Regions from separate parts of the Paenibacillus sepulcri genome, predicted to be linked through region 2. Evidence: riboswitches for the same ligand, from Rfam matches in the RefSeq annotation. Region 2 holds a riboswitch; each other region holds the start of a gene.

Region 1 (3,203 bases), 700 kb from region 2:
CTGCGCAGCACCGAGCCGTCCCCGGTAAAGCCGATTGGTTTCTGCTCTGTAATTTTGCCGCCGTCAAATGCGCCTCTGCCTTGTAATGTTGGACCGTATATTAAGGTTTGCATAGAAATGACCTCCATTAGTGGTTTTTATATAAATAGGGTATAGCCTCAATATGACAATTGAATCGTCTCAAAAAGCCGGTTATCATACCGCGTATCAGGCGGAAACAGTCTGCAACGGATTTTTAGACAAGTGACAAGCGGTGAACACGCTCATCCCCCTCGAATATCTGAAGACGGTTCCGCGTGCGCAGCCGCTCTTCTTCATTGAAGCTCTGAATGCAAGCAGCTAACTAGATGAAGCTTGCCTGGGCTGCAAGGCCCAGCTTCTTAAGCAGTTGAATGGCCTGTGTCTGCTCTTCAGCCGTGAGACCGGCTACCGCCTTCTGAATCGCCACGGTATGCTCTGGAAAAATCCGCTCAAGCAGCTCGGTCCCCTGCTCCGTAAGCTCTGCGAAAATTACTCTCCTGTCCGTAGGACATGCCTTGCGCCGCGCTAATCCTTTGGCCGTCAGCTTGTCGATGACGTAGGTTATATTGCCGCTTGTCATCAATATTTTCTCGCCAATCTGCTGCAGAGGCTGCTCTCCCTTATGATACAGCAGCTCCAGCACACCAAATTCAGTGGGGTTCAACCCGTATTTGCGAATATCCTGCTGTATATGCGCGCTAACCCATTGATTCGCCCGTGATAAAGTAACGAATAGCTGTAAAGAAGTATCCGGAGGTTGACTCACGCTGCTCACCTCAATTTCCTTTATATTAAATATCTTAATTTAAAGATAAATCAATTCGACGACGTTGTCAAGCGGCTGTATTCCGTTACAGGCGGGGGAATGCCAATATATCCTCCAGAGGACGTCAATAGCCGTTTCTTCTGGACCTTGTTTCTGCTATAATGACAGCATTGGAATAAGGGTCGCGTGCAACTGGCGCAGCGTGGATTAACCACGAGGAAGCAAGCGACTGAATGAGCGTATCCATGCTGACCTCCGCTATCAGTTAATTGGGGTGCAGCTGCCGCTCTGTCATAGCCGTACGCCTGGGCAAAGTATTTGAAGGAAGATGTGCTTAAGAGCACGGGTCCTTTCAGATGCTTTTTTTTGTTTACCTATTGCATGAGGGAGGCATTCGATCATGGCCAAGCTGTTGAAGGCAAAACCGCTCGCTGATGAGGCAGGCGGGCTCATCAAGACACAGGTTCAGGAATGGAAAGAAGTAGGGATTGCACCGGCAATTGCGGTCCTGATGGTAAATGGAGACCCGGCCTCGGCAGCCTATGCCAACGCCAAGGGGCGGCTTGCCGGGAAGCTGGGGATTGGCTTCGAGCTTCTGACTTTCGAGCAGAACGTCACGGAGGCTGAATTGCTCCGGGAGATTCAGCGGTTGAATGGGGATGACAGCATTCATGGCATTCTGATCGAGCTTCCGCTGCCAGCGGGATTGGATTCCAGCCGGCTTGCGGCTGCGCTGGATCCGCTGAAGGATATTGACGGTATTACCCCGGCCAATAAGCTTGCCTGCATGATGAATGAACCCGGTCTGCGGCCGGCTACCCCGCAGTCCTGCATCCGATTGATTGAGGCTGCGGGAATCCCGCTAAGCGGCAAGCATGTTGTCGTTGTCGGCAGGGGAGAGACGGTAGGCCGGCCTCTGATGCAAATGCTGCTGCACCTGAACGCAACTGTGACCGTGTGCCATTCCCGTACGGCTGATCTGGCTCGAATGATCAAGGCTGCGGACGTGCTGGTCACGGCTGCGGGCCGATTGAACCTGATTACCCCGGAGATGGTTCATACCGGGCTGACTCTCATTGACGCAGGCATCAATGTCAATCAAGATGGCAGTGGAATTGCCGGTGATGCCGCTCCGGAAACGGCCGATCATGTAGCGGCTTCTTCACCGGTCCCTGGGGGTGTGGGCACATTGACCACGACGATATTATTCGAGAATGTCCTGCATGCATTAAAGCTGCAGCAGGATGCGGGGAGGCTGCAGATATGAGCGATTCATGGAAGCAATCGATCCATGCTTTTTTGGAGAAAGCGGGCTCCGCTTCTCCTACTCCAGGAGGAGGAAGCGTGGCTGCCCTCGCCGCAGCGCTTGGCGCATCCATGGGCTCGATGGTCACCCGGCTGACGACAGGAAACAAGTATGAAGATGTGCAGGTGGATATGAGTTTCATCACCGGACAAATGGCAGGGGCTGTATCGGCATGCGAGGCGGTCATGCTGGAGGATATAGAGAGCTTCGGGGAATTTATGCGCGTTCTGGCTCTGCCAAGGACAACTGAAGAAGAGCGGGAGCTGCGCAAAAAGGCCCTCAGCGGAGCTGCTGTCCGCGCGGCCGAGGTGCCATTAGGCTTAATGGTGCTGTGCCATGAGCTGCTGCTGCTGCTGCATGATGCGGTTATGAAAGTGAACCGCAATGTCATCTCCGATTGGGGAATCGCCGCCCTGATGCTCGAAGCGGCGATCCAATCGGCTTGGCTCACAGTGGAAATTAATTTGAGCTCCATTCAAGATCTGGCTGCCGCAGCGCGCATTCGTGAACAGGGCGAAGCGTTTGAGCTTGCGGGTGCCAAGCTGAAGGCAGAGATCCTGACGGCAGTCAGATCCCGATTGTAAGCTGCTCCTTTTCATTTGAGACAAGATAAACTTAGGCCCATACTCCAAGTGGCGTACGGACTGGCCGATACAACTGATTGGCCAGCGCCAACTAGCTGGCTAATGCCAACGGACTGGCCAATACCAACTGACTCTGACGGGCTGCGCGCATGGAGTGGGGCGTTTGTAAATAAAGACCTGATTTATCCTGATCAGGTCTTTAACACAATCAGGTCTTAGTAGACCCGGTGAACGATTTCTTCAAAGTCGGGCTCCTCCATATGAACATCTTCGATCTCGCCCAGCTGCTCCAGCATCCGCAGCGCCTCCATGGCGCTGAGCTGATCGCGGTTGCACTCCACGGTAAGCGTATGACCGTCGCTGCCCGTAAGCCGCAGAGGCCAACGGCGGTCCTGCGGTTCCTCAGCGGCGCTTCCCGGCCAGTCGGCCGGATTAAACTGGCCGTCTATCAATGGAGAAGCCATGCTGAGATAGGTTACCCGAATGATGGTCGGCAAGCCGATCCTCCGCCTCAGCCCGTCGGTTG
Region 2 (3,203 bases):
CATACACCGAGTAAAGCAAAGTGGTCAACCAGTAAAAACTGGCTGATCTCATAATACGACGGGTACGATAGTTCAACGCATTTTGGAGCAGTCTGCCAGTGGCAGCTGCTCCATTTTTCATTACGCAAACGGGCAGAATTGTTTAATTTACCATCCTTCGTTAAATTAAATTTGTATTCGGTCAGGCCAGAACTGTGCACATTAGCAATCCATGAGAAACCGGACATGCTGTTGGATGATAAAATGTAGACATAGAGGAGGCTGCATATGGAACGTGTAATCTTGATGATGAATGTGCGAGAAAACCAGGGAGGAGAGTCAGTCGCATGGCAAAGATCGTTTTCGCATTGAACCAGTCTCTGGACGGATTCGTCGACCACGACCACACGGCATTTCAGCCCGACCCCGTGCTATTCCGTCATTTCATCGACGACGTGCGCGGCCTGGCGGGCAGCCTGTACGGGCGCCGCATGTACGAGACCATGCGGTATTGGGACGGAGACCATTTTGAATGGGATGCGCCGGAACGGGAATACGCAGCGGCGTGGCAAAGCAAACCGAAGTGGGTGGTGTCGAGGACGTTAAAGTCCGTCGGTCCGAACGCTTCTCTGATCGAGGGCGACCTCGCAGCGGCCATACGTGGGCTGAAGGCTCAGCATGAAGGGGAGATTGAAGTTGCCGGGCCGGAGTTGGCCCACAGTCTAACGGAGCTCGGTCTCGTTGATGAGTATCGACTCTATCTCCATCCAGTCGTGCTGGGTCACGGCAAGCCGTTCTTCGCCGGTCCGAGGCCGCAGCTGCGCCTTGTGGCAAGCGATCGAATTGGCGAGAAGGTGATCAGGTTGACCTACGTTCCAGCTTAGTTGTGCGTTTGACCCAGCGGCCTAAAGGGCACGTTACTTTAATAGGGATTCTCCGGCTGTAGCGGCAGTCAGAGGATCCCTTATTCTTTAAAATTTGTTCAGTTATGCGAAATGACATAGTTATTTATGGAATTGACGATTGACCTAACTGGGTACGATAGTTGAACACCAAAAGGGCTGTCATGTGACAGCCCCTCGCTCATAACTGGCAGTAGACTTGGTAGCCGTTGGTGTTGGTTAAGCCATTATCATAATTGATTTTAATAGCAGTAATTGCTAATATAGGAAGTAATTTAGAACTTATATGTGACTGGCGAAGCATGGGGACCCATGAGGAAGCATATAAGTTGGAGTCGTACGCCTGGGCAGAGGTAAGGGGAATTTCCCCTTACCTCTTTATGTTTACTCGAGAGGAGCAAGGGCAGTGAAAACAGTTCAACACGATTTGTTTGATAAGCCTTATCCCGGAAGAACGCTTATCGTAGGAATGACTCCTTCCAGGTCGCATTATGTACAGGTGTATTGGATTATGGGGAGAAGCGTAAACAGCCGAAACCGCGGTTTTGAAATAGATGGATGGAGCGTAAAGAACAAAGCATTTGATCCCGCCCAAATGGAAGATCCATCACTTATTATTTATTATCCTATTCGACATTGGGAGAACGTGCACATTGTCTCGAATGGTGATTGGATCGTCTACACTTAGTTGGACAGAAAAAATAAGGGCTTGTAGAATGAACCTATCATTATGAAGGAGCGGATCTCTACAATGCCAAAACAAGAACGACGTACCTTTACTCCAGCATTCAAAAAACAACTGGTGGAGCTCTATAAAAATGGGAAGTCCAGAGCGGCGATTGTGGAGGAATATGACCTCACAGCCTCTGCTTTAGACCGCTGGATCAAACAAGATGAGACAAGCGGTTCCTTCAAGGAGAAGGACAATCGCTCGTCAGACGAGAACGAATTGATCGCTTTACGAAAAGAGAACCAGCGTCTGAAAATGGAAGTGGATATTTTAAAGCAAGCAGCGCTGATCATGGGACGAAAGTAGCTATCATCCGGAATAACCGTGATAAATACTCGGTATCAGCAATGTGCGACGTCCTGCAAATTGCAAGAAGTACGTATTACTACGACGCGAAAGAACAATTGAACGAAGACGATATAACCGAAGCGATTGTAGAGATATTCCACAATAACCGAAAAGCTTACGGTACACGAAAGATTAAGGTTAAGCTCCAGGAACGCGGAATCGTCGTTTCCAGACGTAGAATTGGAAGGATTATGAAAGAGCAAGGGCTAGTCTCGACCTACACAGTGGCTCAATATAAGCCCCATAAAACCACTCCTAATGAAGCAACAACAGAGAATGTTTTGGGCCGCGAATTCGAGCAGGAGGAAGCAAAGCGCTTCGTTGTCAGTGATCTGACTTATGTGAAGGTTCAGAACAGGTGGCATTACATCTGTGTGCTGCTCGACTTGTTCAATCGAGAGATCATTGGCCACAGTGCAGGTCCGAATAAAGACGCTGCTCTGATTTCCCGCGCCTTTGCGAGCGTCCAGGGCGATTTGCGTTATATTCAATGGTTTCATACGGACCGTGGCAGCGAGTTTAAAAATCAAAAGATAGACGAGCTTCTAGGTACCTTTGAAATCGGCCGATCTCTAAGTGCGAAAGGCTGTCCATACGACAATGCTGTAGCCGAAGCCACCTACAAAATCATGAAAACAGAGTTCGTAAACCAGATGAACTTCCAGAGCCTTCGTCACTTGGAACTGGAATTAAACGATTATGTTAATTGGTTCAACAAGCATCGCATTCATGGAACATTAGGCTATATGACGCCTATTCAGTATCGCCAAGAAGCCCTTAAAAAGGTTGTCTGATTTACTGTTGACAATCCAACCATGAGGTATAAAACCATGACAAAAAGAAATTTAGTTTTCGGAATTTTACTGATTTCGCTCATTTCATTTGGATATTCAACCTATGCATTCCAGTTTGACGATCCATGTCAACGGACGATCCTTACTGTTTTGGCCCCAAAAATTCAAGAAGAAATAAATAAATACTACAAAAACAAGCTTACAGTATCTCCAACATTTGCTCCTTATCTTGGTGGTAATCGTGTTGAATTCAAAACGTTCACTTCACATATTGATGTGAACGTAACACTGATCCCTTATGTTGGTCCACATCTTGACGTTGGCAAGGACATGATTAAATTTCAAATAGATAATAATGGAAACGTTGAAGTTATAAATTATAATCATATTGAGGACTATAAACTATTACCTAACTGGCAACACATAATTAAGTAAGAAGTTGAGCTGAAG
Region 3 (3,203 bases), 350 kb from region 2:
GGTATGTGGTCAAACGCCGAATCAACTTCTCTAGTCGCATGTGCCGCCCGGAGACTCCGGGCCACCTGGGGATGTATCCGTAAAGGCTTCAGCAGCTGAACTGCCCGGAATGCCGGCCTCTTCCTCCGTATATACAGCGCGAATGCCGCCGATCAGCTTTGGACGCGTATAAGCCATTGTCAGATGCGCTTCTCCAATGGAACGGATTGTCGGCCTGACGGGAACAGCAACACGCCGCAGATGCATGCCGATGAACGTATCGCCAATATCCAGTCCGGCATGCGCCTGCACCGACTCCGTCAGACAGGGATCGGACAGCTGCCGGTAGGCGTAGGAAGCCATCGAACCGCCGGCTTTCGGCACGGGAATGGCTCCTACAATCTCCAGGCCATACCGCTCTGCGATATCCCTCTCCATCACAAGCGCCCGGTTCAAATGCTCGCAGCACTGATAGACGGGGTGAAAGCCGATGTCACGGCGGGCCGCCTCAACGCCTTCGTAAACCGCTTTGGCTGTCTCCAGTGTGCCTGATGTGCCAATCCGCTGACCGATGATTTCGCTTGTGCTTGCGCCAATTACCAGAAGCTGTCCGCTTCGAAGCTGAGCGGCATGCGCCAGCTCACGGACAACAGCTTCAACATCACCTGCAATCGTATCCAGCTTCAGTTCCCGGTTCATCACCTGACACTCCTTCGATTCGGATCTTCCGCTTGCTGCTAAGTATGGTGCTTCCCTCTGAAAACAATCGCCGGAACGGCAGCTTGCGCCGGATGGCAAAAACGGATTCAAATAACGGTTGAGGGAGAAGACGCATTTTCTTCAAGCTTCATGACCTTGCCGATCCTGCCAACATGACGCTGCTCCTCTGAGAACGGGGTTTCCAGCCAGATTCGGACGATCTCCTGGGCAAGCCCTGGTCCGATGACGCGTTCTCCCATCGCCAGCACATTCGTATCATTATGCTCACGGGTTGCCTTGGCCGAGAAGGTATCGTGCACAAGTGCGCACCGGATGCCGGCCGTTTTATTGGCCGCAATTGACATGCCGATTCCGGTGCCGCAGACAAGAATTCCGCGTTCCGCCTTCCCGCTTTTTACTCTTTCGCAGACAGGAAGCGCATAATCAGGGTAGTCCACGGATTGCTCGCAATCGCAGCCGACATCTTCGATTTCATGACCGAGCGACCGGATGAAGGAAGCGAGCTCCTCCTTGAGGCGGTAACCGCCGTGATCGGCGCCGATGGCGATTTTCATAACATATAATCCTCCCGGTTTGACCGCCTTGGATGGCGAAAAATGTCGATGAATCATGTTACTAGTATACCTGAAATCATGCTGAAATCGCCTGGAAGACGAAAAAAGAGCATGACATGCTTTCGCACGCTGCTCTTTGCCCAGGCGACCGGCCGTATGATCTGATGCTCCACCGTGGTTTGATCCACTTTAGTCGCCAGTTACATCAGAAACCGTCTTAGTTGTTTTTATCATAACGTATTGCCTGTTGAAAATCAATCATCGAACGTCAGGGGCTGATGCGGATATTTTGTAAACGATCTTATTGGGAAGGGCCAAGCTTATCCAGCAGCTTCCTCAATGCATCCTCGATCTCGTCGGCGCTGCGCTTATACATCTCCATCGACCCGCCAAAGGGATCGGCTATGTCAAAATCGGGAATCCGCTTCTCAAGCTCAAGCAAGCGATCGCGCTCGGCACTGGTCATCTGTTGGCCAAGCGCCTGCTTCATCTGCCATTCCGTGTAAAGCCCCTCCAGCTCCGAAATATCGGCCAACACCTTCTCGTCGCAGCCGACGAATTCCTTGAGCGTGTAAGTTTTATCCACGGCTTGCGGGAAGCGCTGCAGCAAATTGCGTTTATGGCTTGTCGTCATCGTCAAAATCAGATCCGCCCAAACGACTGAACCGCCATCAAGCGCTTTGGAGCCGCCAGTACATGAAACCTCCCTTTGACGCAGCACGCCCACAGCATTCGAAGAAACAGGAAGTCCATCCACCGTGGACACACCTGCCGAGCGTACCTCCAGCTGCCTGCCCTGCTTTCTCGCAAGCTCCTTAAGAATGGCCTCCGCCATCGGGGAACGGCATGTATTGCCGGTGCAAACGAACAAAATCCGTTTCATAGCACTCACACTCCTTTTCCTCAATTTATTCAAAATAAAACAAGCAGCCCGAACGTGAACAAAATAACACCGCCCAGCGCTTCCCCGTACTCGCCCATGCTTGAACTGACCCGCCGTCCGATGAGCAGTCCAACCGTGGACATGATTCCGCCGAAGAAGCCGAACAGAAGCACCGTGACCAGCACATCCGCCGCAAACATGCCCAGTGAAATGCCTACGGAAAATGAATCAATGCTCACGCTGAGCGCAAACAGCAGCATTCCCCAAACCGTGCTGTGATCAAGAGATTCCACGGACTCACCCCGCAGGGAGCTATAAATCATGTGGCCGCCCAAGAGCAGCAGCAGCACACCGGCGGCGGATGAAGCCACATCGCCGAGCAGGGAGCTGACGTATTTACCGGTAAGCATGCCCATAAGAGGCATTATTATATGAAACAGCGCGATAACCGCACTTAATTTAAGAATGTCAACAAGCCGAATACCCTTCATTCCTATACCGACCCCGAGTGAAAAAGCGTCCATCCCAAGAGCTATCGCCATAAGTAAAAGCGTCAGCAGTTGTCCGGCATGCATACCCGCTTCGACCATTCTTTTTCCCCCTTGTCCGCATTCTTTTCCAGCATATGCGGACAAGGAGTTAAACATGACCTGTAAAAGCGGCAGCCCGGGAAGGGCGTTATACGCGGATGATCTGCTGGGCTGCCGCTTTGGCAAGCCGGTTCATCAAGGCATGCCCGATGCCGGCCTCCGGACAGGTCTCCGCCCAAATTCGGCTCACGCCGAGATCATCAAATGAACGCAGGGCGGCATATAAGCCCTGAGCCGCCCGCTCCAGATTGCCGAGGCTGCCGATGACCAATACATGATCGGCATCGAAGCGGTCGGCATGCTCATGGAACGCGAGCACACCCGTACGTTCACCTTCCGCCCGGGCATTCCGGCTCTGCTTGCCGATATAAGCGGCAACTTCGTCGATGCCGCCCTGAACCAGCTGCATGACTCCCCTGGGCGCATAATGGGCATACTTCATTCCTGGGGATCTCGGAGCGATGCCGGCTGCCGGGT
Region 4 (3,203 bases), 400 kb from region 2:
CGAAATCGATCTGTTGACGCACAACTCCTACCGCGCCATGGAATCGCTGCTCCGCAAAGAGCTTTGGTCCCTGCATGCGATGATTCATTCCTCCCTGGCCAACAAGAACCACTGGATTGCCGAACGCGTCAACAAGCATATTGATTCCAGCTACCATACGGATTTGAAGGCCTCTGAGCTGGCCGCCCTGCTCAAAATAACGCCGAATTATTTCAGCATCCTGTTCAAACAAAATTTCGGCAAAGGGTTCGCGGAGTATCTGAATGAGGTGCGCATCGAACGGGCCAAAGCAAGTCTGGTCGGAACCGACGAGCGGGTATTCGAGATCGCCGAGAAAGTCGGCTACAAGGAGTACAAATACTTCTGCTCGATCTTCAAATCGCATACCGGAATCACGCCGACGCAGTACCGGAAGCTTGCCAAAACAGGTTCGTCAGCGGGAAAGGATTGAGCGCACTACATGTCACACCCATCATTGACCAACATACGTTCCCTGGGCTTCATAAAAGCGTTCAACTTTTTCATCTACGGGGCTATTTCCGTCTACAGCACTTTTTTTCCGCTTTATTTGAAGGAAGCCGGCATGTCCAACTTTACGGTTGGCCTGCTGCTCGCCGGAGGCCCGTTCATCTCCCTCCTCTCCAACCCCTTCTGGGGATATTGGAGCGACCGGCTGGAGAATGCCAGGCGCGTTCTGCTCATGCTGCTGATCGGCAATGCCGTGGTCATGCAGATCGTCTTTTCTCTGAACGCGGGCTATCTTATCTTTACGTTCATGCTGCTCTATTTTTTCTTCCAGAGCCCGTTGTTCTCGCAAAGCAACAGCCTCAATCTCGATGTGGCCGACAAGACAGGCCTTAAGTTCGGCAGCTTCCGTCTGTGGGGTTCCCTCGGGTGGGCCGTTATGGCGGTGGCGACAGGACCGGTCATCGAGCGACTGGGCATTCATCAGCTGTGGATCGTGTACGGGGTGATGATGCTTATCTCCATCGCCCTGGCCTTGAAGCTGCCCCGCGGAGGCAAAACGGGCAGCCGAAAAGGGGCCCCGGTCGGTTATGGTCAAATATGGGCCAACAAACCGTTTATCATGTTCCTTGTCATCGGCGTTCTCATTTCGATTCCAAACTCCATGAACAACACATTTGTTTCGATCTATATCTCCGATCTGGGAGGCAAAAACTCTCTGATCGGCTGGTCCGCTTTTCTGTCATCCATCTTCGAGATTCCGGTTTACCTGCTGTTCGACCGGTATTTGCGCAAAAGTCAACGAACGATGATTTTCTGTCTGGCCGTTGTCAGTCTGCTTTACGCGCTGCGCTGGTTTCTGATGTCGGTGGCGGAAACCCCTTATCAGATCATCTTCATTCAGGCCCTGCACTGTCTTACTTTTGCAGGTTATTATTATGTAGGCACGCAATTGACCGCCCTGCTCGTTCCGAAGGAATACCGGGCCTCGGGTCAAGCGGTATACGCCCTCAGCTGGGGAGGGCTGTCCGGGATCGTAGCGGGCGTCACCGGAGGCTGGATATTCCAGAATCTTGGCGCGCATGCGATGTACCGGATCAGCGCCGGGACGGCTTTGCTGGGCGTGGCGGGTTTTGCTCTCATGTACATGTTCATCATGAAGGCCAGCCGCAAGAACCTGGAGGCTCAGGGCTATAGCAGTGAAGGATGAAGGCTGAAGGCTAAAAAAACCAGGCGGAGATTTATCTCCTTTTATCTCCTTGAACTTTCCAGCAGAAGAATGTAAGATTATAACATTAGCATGAAACGGTGCGTTACTGGCGTAAACATGGATAACCATGAGGGAGCGCACCGACAAACAGCCGTACGCCTGGGCAAAGTACTTGATTCTCTTCAGATCGGGTGCTTTTTTTTGTTTTATACCAGACAAACGAAAGGCCGGTGTACGGGAATGAAGATGGCATTTATTTTATTTGACGGAATGACGACGCTGGATTTTAGCGGTTTTTACGAAGCTGTAACCTGGTTGGGCATTTTGGGAGTCAAAGAAGCAGTGTCATGGGATTTTTGTTCGACGAAGGCGGAAATCACGGATGATCGGGGTTTAACCATAAAAATCCCGCATGTCTATCCGGATCTCTCCGGATATGATCTGATTTTTATCCCCGGCGGATTTTCTACAAGGCAGCTTAGGCATGACCCCGATTTTGTCTCCTGGGTGAAAACTGCCTGCGATGTGGAGATTAAGGCGTCGGTTTGCACTGGCGCCCTGCTGCTTGGGGCGGCTGGTTTCTTGACTGATAAACGGGCTACGACGAACCCTTCTGCATATGACCTGCTTGCCCCTTATTGCTCAGAGGTCGTAAAGTCCCGCGTTGTCAGGGACGGCAATGTGTTCACGGGCGGCGGCGTCTCCGCATCTCTTGACCTTGGCTTGTTCCTCGTCGAATCATTAAGCACTCCGGAGGTCGCCCGGCAGGTTCAGGAAAAAATGGATTATCCCTATTATCGCCCCGGCCGGATGAGTAAATAGCAGACGGAATAGCCGGAATAGCCGCAGCGGCCATTGCTTTTGACCGCAAAATGCGGGAATATATCAGATATGCCCCCTGTTGGCAGCGTCTTCACGGCGGGCAGGATCTAACAGGAAAGCAATCATTTTACCTAGGGAGGAAATTAACTTGCTGTACGAACTGCGTATCTATTCCGTTCATGCCGGGAAGATGGAAGCTATGAATGCCCGTTTCGCCAACCACACCATTGGAATTTTCAAACGCCTTGGAATGAAGGTTTATGACTTCTGGGTCGATCAGGAAGGACACTCCAAGCTGTATTACATCATGGAATACAACGATATGGACGAGCGGAACCGCCAGTGGGATGTATTCGGCCAGGATCCGGAATGGCTGGAAGTGAAACAGAAGTCGGAAGCGGACGGGCCGATTGTCGAACAAGTGGAAAAAATCTTCATGCAGCGTGCGGGATATTTCCAGCGCTAAGCGGGGATGTTCCCTTGAACAACAAGAGAAACTGTGCATTTCTGCATGTGTATCAGGCCTTCGTGAAGCTGTTTCCCCTCCATCTGCCGCTCGCGTCTGGCGCACTTAAAAACAGCCTGTTGAGAAGGTTCCCAACAGGCTGTTTAGTTGCATTATTTTCCATTAAAAGCAGTTTGAGTCTGGAAGGGAGTCAGCGAAATTCCATCCGTATTAAATATAGAGCCGTCATCAGCCACATAG

Evidence for each region. A riboswitch is a leader RNA that binds a small molecule or an ion and turns the genes downstream of it on or off. The one in region 2 is predicted to bind ZMP and ZTP.
Region 1: another riboswitch for ZMP and ZTP. It lies ahead of ACFOLF_RS23770 (bifunctional 5,10-methylenetetrahydrofolate dehydrogenase/5,10-methenyltetrahydrofolate cyclohydrolase); the one in region 2 lies ahead of ACFOLF_RS20920 (IMP cyclohydrolase).
Region 3: another riboswitch for ZMP and ZTP. It lies ahead of rpiB (ribose 5-phosphate isomerase B); the one in region 2 lies ahead of ACFOLF_RS20920 (IMP cyclohydrolase).
Region 4: another riboswitch for ZMP and ZTP. It lies ahead of ACFOLF_RS22560 (DJ-1/PfpI family protein); the one in region 2 lies ahead of ACFOLF_RS20920 (IMP cyclohydrolase).

Annotation. Positions count from the first base shown of each region.
Region 1 covers NZ_JBHRUP010000001.1:5,406,628-5,409,830, forward strand. Annotated here, with positions in the region: gene ACFOLF_RS23760 (pirin family protein) at 1-113, opposite strand, end outside; gene ACFOLF_RS23765 (MarR family winged helix-turn-helix transcriptional regulator) at 344-787, opposite strand; ZMP/ZTP riboswitch at 966-1,105, shown strand; gene ACFOLF_RS23770 (bifunctional 5,10-methylenetetrahydrofolate dehydrogenase/5,10-methenyltetrahydrofolate cyclohydrolase) at 1,188-2,054, shown strand; gene ACFOLF_RS23775 (cyclodeaminase/cyclohydrolase family protein) at 2,051-2,677, shown strand; gene ACFOLF_RS23780 (ABC transporter ATP-binding protein) at 2,893-3,203, opposite strand, start outside.
Region 2 covers NZ_JBHRUP010000001.1:4,702,751-4,705,953, forward strand. Annotated here, with positions in the region: gene ACFOLF_RS20915 (dihydrofolate reductase family protein) at 327-863, shown strand; ZMP/ZTP riboswitch at 1,160-1,237, shown strand; gene ACFOLF_RS20920 (IMP cyclohydrolase) at 1,288-1,569, shown strand; one part of gene ACFOLF_RS20925 (IS3 family transposase) at 1,633-1,882, shown strand; one part of gene ACFOLF_RS20925 (IS3 family transposase) at 1,882-2,753, shown strand; gene ACFOLF_RS20930 (DUF3888 domain-containing protein) at 2,790-3,188, shown strand.
Region 3 covers NZ_JBHRUP010000001.1:4,356,356-4,359,558, reverse strand. Annotated here, with positions in the region: gene ACFOLF_RS19295 (TIGR01440 family protein) at 31-678, opposite strand; gene rpiB (ribose 5-phosphate isomerase B) at 786-1,253, opposite strand; ZMP/ZTP riboswitch at 1,385-1,467, opposite strand; gene ACFOLF_RS19285 (low molecular weight protein arginine phosphatase) at 1,555-2,136, opposite strand; gene ACFOLF_RS19280 (manganese efflux pump MntP) at 2,166-2,726, opposite strand; gene ACFOLF_RS19275 (L-threonylcarbamoyladenylate synthase) at 2,815-3,203, opposite strand, start outside.
Region 4 covers NZ_JBHRUP010000001.1:5,105,291-5,108,493, reverse strand. Annotated here, with positions in the region: gene ACFOLF_RS22570 (response regulator transcription factor) at 1-451, shown strand, start outside; gene ACFOLF_RS22565 (MFS transporter) at 461-1,675, shown strand; ZMP/ZTP riboswitch at 1,768-1,847, shown strand; gene ACFOLF_RS22560 (DJ-1/PfpI family protein) at 1,916-2,497, shown strand; gene ACFOLF_RS22555 (NIPSNAP family protein) at 2,646-2,963, shown strand; gene ACFOLF_RS22550 (hypothetical protein) at 3,116-3,203, opposite strand, start outside.